2 linked regions of the Haloferula helveola genome follow. The main gene of each other region encodes a partner of the protein of the gene in region 2 in a complex. Links are inferred from orthologs where the notes say so. Each region holds a gene or a part of one and is shown on either strand. Other genes may lie near its edges.

Region 1 (3,027 bases), 2.3 Mb from region 2 along the record:
AAGGATCCGTCGGTTTACTGCTACCGGGTTGATCCGGACTGGTCGCAGGTGATCCTGTGCAACAACTCGGAGCAACCGATGAAGCTGCGCGTGCCGCTATCGGGAGACCAGTCGGATACCGGATCGCTCGGTCACGATCCGGATGCGAGCTACTACGTCTATGACTTCTGGAACGACGAGTTTGTCGGCGAAGTCGGTGGAGGTCAGGCGATCGAGCGGGCTTTGAAGCCGGCGCAGACGCTGACGTATTCCGTTCATCGGAGGGTGGACCACCCGCAGTTCCTTTCGACGAACCGCCACATCCTGCAGGGCATGCTGGATCTGCGGGACGTGAAGTGGGATGCCGCCACACGGACTTACTCCGGCGTCGCGAGTGTGGTCGGTGGTGAGCCGTTCGTGATCACGATGGCGGGCAATGGAATGGTTCCGGCGGAGGCGAAGTCGTCGGCGGGAACGGCAACAGTCGCCGTTGGGGATGACGGGCTCGCACGTCTGACCTTGGATGCCGGGGAGGGTGGCGAGGTGGCGTGGTCGATTACTTGGGAGGCGGGGAGATAGGAATTTGGAGTGCGGTGGCAGAGCGAGTCTCCGAGTGGCGACACCGCTTTTCGAGCCACGTGAACCGAACGCTGTTCCAAAGCGGTGTCGCCGCCCCTCCCGGGGCTCTGCCACCGCACTCCAAAAAAAAAGCCGGACGGTTTCCCGTCCGGCTTTTGGAATCGTTGGACGGCACCTGGAAGGTGCCGCTCCTTGGTTACATCATGCCGCCCATGCCGTGGTCGTGGCCGTGGGCGCCAGCCGGCTCTTCCTTCTCGGGAAGGTCGGTGACGACGCACTCGGTGGTGAGCAGGAGGCCGGCGATCGACGCGGCGTTCTGCAGGGCCGAGCGGGTGACCTTGGTCGGGTCGACGACGCCGGAAGCGATGAGGTCTTCGTAGGTGTCGGTGGCGACGTTGTAGCCTTCGGCACCGTTCTTGACCTTCTCGACGATCAGCGCGCCTTCGCGGCCGGCGTTGGCGGCGAGCTGGCGAAGCGGAGCTTCGACGGCCTTGGCCACGATGCCCATGCCGGTCTTCTCGTCGGCGTTCGAAGCCACCGAGCAACCGTCACCTTGCATGCACAGGGTGAGGGCGCGGATGAGGGCCGTGCCACCGCCGGGGACGATGCCTTCCTCAACCGCCGCACGGGTGGCGTGGAGGGCGTCTTCGACGCGGGCCTTCTTCTCCTTCATCTCGGTTTCGGTGGCGGCACCGACGTTGATCACGGCCACACCGCCGGCGAGCTTGGCAAGGCGCTCCTGGAGCTTCTCGCGGTCGTAGTCGCTGGTGGTGTCATCGATCTGGCGGCGGATCTGGTTGACCCGGCCGGTGATGGCGTCGGACGTGCCGGCGCCTTCGACGATCGTGGTGTCTTCCTTCGAGATCGTGATGCGCTTGGCTTCACCGAGGTCCTCGAGGCCGACGGAATCGAGCTTGATGCCGAGGTCTTCGGTGATGACCTTGCCGCCGGTGAGGATCGCGATGTCCTCGAGCATGGCCTTGCGGCGGTCGCCGAAGCCCGGAGCCTTGACAGCTGCGATGTTGAGGATGCCGCGGAGCTTGTTGACCACGAGGGTCGCGAGCGCCTCGCCTTCCACGTCCTCGGCGATGACGAGGAGCGGACGGCTGGTCTTGGCGACCTTCTCGAGCAGCGGAAGCATGTCCTTCAGGTTCGAGATCTTCTTCTCGTGGATGAGGATGTAGGCGTTCTCGAGGTTCGCTTCCATCGACTCGGCGTCGGTCACGAAGTACGGCGAGAGGTAACCCTTGTCGAACTGCATGCCTTCCACCACGTCGAGGGTGGTTTCGATGCCCTTGGCTTCCTCGACGGTGATCGTGCCGTCCTTGCCGACCTTGTCCATCGCCTCGGCGATGATGTTGCCGATGGTGGTGTCCCAGTTGGCGGAGACGGTGGCGACCTGCGCGATTTCCTTGGTGTCGGAGACTTCCTTCGAGATCGCCTTGAGTTGGGCGACGATCTGCTCGGTGGCCTTCATGATGCCGCGCTGCAGGCTGATCGGGTTGGCACCGGCGGTCACGTTGCGCAGGCCTTCCTTGTAGATGGCTTCGGCAAGCACGGTCGCTGTGGTGGTGCCGTCACCGGCGATGTCCGAGGTCTTGCTCGAGACTTCGCGGATGAGCTGGGCGCCCATGTTCTCGTAGGGATCCTCGAGCTCGATTTCCTTGGCGACCGAGACACCGTCCTTGGTGATGGTCGGGGAACCGAACTTCTTGTCGAGGATCACGTTGCGTCCTGCCGGACCGAGGGTGGCCTTGACGGCCTTGGCGAGCTTCTCCACGCCGCGCAGGAGCGCGTGGCGGGCGTTTTCGTCGAATTGGAGTTGTTTGGCCATATGCTTAGAGATGGTTGATGGTGGATTGGGGATGGATTCAGGAAACGATGCCGAGGATGTCGGACTCGGAGAGGATCAGCAGATCCTGACCGTCGACCTTCACGTCGGTGCCGCCGTACTTGGAGATGAGCACCTTGTCGCCGACCTTGACGGTGAACTCGATGGTCTTGCCATCTTCGTCCTTGCCGCCCGTGCCGAGCGAAATGACTTCGGCTTCCTGGGGTTTCTCCTTGGCGGTGTCGGGAAGGACGATGCCGCCGGCGGAGACCTCATCAGCATCGAGACGCTTGACGAGGACGCGTTGACCGAGTGGTTGGATGTTGGCCATGTGTTTTGTCTTTGGTTTGTTGGTTGTTGGTTGAGTAGCCGCTCCGGGATGGGGGGAGCGGAAAGGGTTCATCATTTGTCGACCACCTCGGCGTCGACGACCTTGCCCTTGGCGGGCTTCGGTTCGGACGACTCCGCGGTTTCGCCGTCAGGTGTTGAGGCTTCGGACTCGGGCATCGGACCCGCACCACCGGCAGCCTGCTGGGCGGCCTGAGCGGCGTTGTAGAGGTCCTGAAGGGCGCTCTCGAGCGTGCTGGTGGCGGTCTTGATCTTGTCGAGATCGTCGTCCTTCAGCGCGTCCTTGAGGG
Region 2 (2,883 bases):
GCCGCCTGCAGCGCGCAGATCGGGTCGACCTCGGTCACAACGACCTGGGCTCCCTGTCCGCGCAGCGCCTGCGCGCAGCCTTTGCCGACATCGCCGTAGCCGCAGACCACCGCGACCTTGCCTGAGATCATCACGTCGGTCGCACGCTTGATGCCGTCGACGAGCGACTCGCGGCAGCCGTAGAGGTTGTCGAACTTCGACTTGGTAACCGAGTCGTTGACGTTGATCGCCGGCACCAGAAGCGTGCCCTTGCGAGCCATCTGGTAGAGACGGTGCACACCGGTGGTCGTCTCTTCCGAGACGCCCTTCCAGTCCTTGATCATCTTGGCGAAGATGCCCGGCTGCTCCTTGCCGATGTTCTTGAGCAGGTTCTTGATGACCTCTTCCTCGTGACTGCCCGAGGGGGTGTTCACCCAGTCGGAACCGTTCTCCATCTCGTAGCCCTTGTGGAGCAGCAGGGTCGCGTCGCCACCGTCGTCAACGATCAGCTCGGGACCGCCGCCACACGGGAACTGCAACGCCTTCCACGTGCACCACCAGTATTCCTCGAGCGTCTCGCCCTTCCAGGCGAACACCGGGGTACCGGCGGCCGCGATCGCGGCGGCGGCGTGATCCTGCGTCGAGAAGATGTTGCAGGAAACCCAGCGCACCTCGGCACCGAGTTCGACCAGCGTCTCGATCAGGACGGCGGTCTGGATGGTCATGTGGAGCGAACCCATGATCCGGACACCCTGGAGGGGCTTCTCCGGACCGTATTTCTCGCGGGTCGCCATCAGGCCGGGCATCTCGTGCTCGGCGATGTCGATCTCCTTGCGACCGAAATCGGCAAGGCCGATGTCGCGGACTTTGTAATCTTGCGTGCTTTCTGCTACGGCACTCATCGTATCAAATGTAGGTGTTTTCGGGTTGGTTCCGGGGTTACTTGGCGGCTTTCTTCAACGCCGCAACCTTGTTCGTTTCCTCCCACGGCAGACCGCAGTCCTCCTTGCCGAAGTGACCGTAGTTGGTGGAGGCGGAGTAGATGGGACGGAGCAGCTTGAGCTGCTTCACGATATCGGCCGGCTTGAAGGAGAAGACCTTGAGCACGGCACCGAGAATCTTTTCGTCGGACACCGTTCCGGTGCCGAAGGTATCCACGTAGACGCTGACCGGCAGCGGGTGGCCGATGGCATAGGCAAACTGGATCTCGGCGCATTCGGCCAAGCCTGCTGCGACGATGTTCTTCGCCACCCAGCGACCCATGTAGGCGGCCGAACGGTCGACCTTCGAAGGATCCTTGCCCGAGAACGCACCGCCACCGTGACGGCTCGCGCCACCATAGGTATCGACGATGATCTTGCGGCCGGTCAGTCCCGAGTCACCCTGGGGACCGCCGATCACGAAGTTGCCGGTCGGGTTGATCAGGAACTCGGTATCCTTGGTCAGCATGCCCTTCGGCAGGACCTTCTTGATGACCTTCTCGATGCAGAACTTCTCGATCTCGCTGTGCTTCGTGCCGGCGGCGTGCTGGGTCGAAATGACGACGTTCACGATGCGGGTCGGCTTGCCGTCGATGTATTCGACCGAGACCTGCGTCTTGGCATCCGGACGTAGCCACTTGACCCGACCGGTCTTGCGGATGCGGGTCAGCTCGCGACCGAGACGGTGGGCGTACATGACCGGCGCGGGCATCAGCTCGGGAGTCTCGTTGCAGGCGTAGCCGAACATGATTCCCTGGTCACCGGCACCCTGTTCTTCGGTCTTCTTGCCGGTCGCCTTCTTGGCATCGACCCCTTGGGCGATGTCCGGCGACTGGGTGGTCAGGTAGTTGTTGATGAAGACCTTGTCGGCGTGGAACACGTCGTCTTCGTTCACGTAGCCGATCCCGCGGATCGCCTCGCGGATGACCGTGTCGATGTTGATCACCTCGCCGATCGACTTCTGGCCGATCTTGGGGATCGTGATCTCGCCACCCACGACGACCACGTTCGACTTCACGAAGGTCTCACAGGCCACGCGGGACTTCGGATCGACCTTCAGGCAGGCATCGAGAATCGCGTCGGAAATGGTGTCGCAAACCTTGTCGGGGTGGCCTTCGCCAACCGACTCGGAGGAGAAAATGAAGGAACTCATTGGTGTTTCGTTTTTCGTATCGTCAAATCGCGATGCGTTGATGTATCCCTCGGTCCATGGCGTCAATGCTGAAATCCCTGAAGCTTCTGGCCGACCCGACACGCCTCCGGATTCTCCGCCTTTTGGAGCGGGAAGCGCTGAGTGTGGCGGACCTGCAGGAGATTCTCGGGATGGGCCAGAGCCGGATTTCGACCCAGCTATCGTCGCTCAAGGCCGGATCGCTGGTGGAAGACGAGCGCAGCGGAAAGAACAACATCTACCGGTCCTCAATGCCTAGGGAGCTCGCGACCCTGACCGGCAGCGCGGCTGCGGAGATCCCCGAAACCGCCAAGGATGAGACTGCCCTGCGCCACCTTTTGAGAAAGCGGCAGGACCGTTCCCGTGCCTACTTCGACGAGCTCGCGGGCCGATTCGGCAAGGACTACGTGCCCGGCCGGTCTTGGAAGGCCTTGGCAGAGGCACTGCTCAAGGTCATGGCGGCCGGGACGGTCGCCGACCTCGGTGCCGGAGAGGGCACCCTTTCGCAACTGCTGGCCCAACGGGCTGACAAGGTCATCGCGGTCGACCTGTCCGAGAGGATGGTCGAGTTCGGAACGGCGTTGGCGAAGGAACACGGACTGGCCAACCTTGAATACCGCCAAGGCGACCTCGAGGAGCCACCACTTGATCCAGGTTCGGTGGATCTGGTCATCCTCAGCCAGGCCCTCCACCACGCCGCACATCCGCAGAAGGCGATCGACGCGGCGCTGCTCGCCCTCAAGCCGGGCGGCC

Evidence for each region. The genes of interacting proteins can lie anywhere in the genome.
Region 1: the proteins of metK (region 2) and groL are in contact, whole or in part, in a cryo-EM structure (PDB 8P4O), measured with the Escherichia coli proteins. The link is inferred for Haloferula helveola from one-to-one orthologs.

What each region holds. Positions count from the first base shown.
Region 1 is NZ_AP024702.1:3,404,895-3,407,921, forward strand. The notes cover bases 74-3,027. They hold groL (chaperonin GroEL), read right to left. Parts: upstream 2,393-3,027; coding sequence 755-2,392; downstream 74-754. Other genes in these bases: HAHE_RS12775 (hypothetical protein), read left to right, coding at 74-558; HAHE_RS12785 (co-chaperone GroES), read right to left, coding at 2,430-2,720; dnaK (molecular chaperone DnaK), read right to left, coding at 2,792-3,027. Also shown: more of HAHE_RS12775, read left to right, coding at 1-73.
Region 2 is NZ_AP024702.1:5,657,960-5,660,842, forward strand. The notes cover bases 16-2,825. They hold metK (methionine adenosyltransferase), read right to left. Parts: upstream 2,113-2,825; coding sequence 919-2,112; downstream 16-918. Other genes in these bases: ahcY (adenosylhomocysteinase), read right to left, coding at 16-881; HAHE_RS21615 (metalloregulator ArsR/SmtB family transcription factor), read left to right, coding at 2,169-2,825. Outside these bases: more of ahcY, read right to left, coding at 1-15; more of HAHE_RS21615, read left to right, coding at 2,826-2,883. UniProt on the Escherichia coli protein: Catalyzes the formation of S-adenosylmethionine (AdoMet) from methionine and ATP.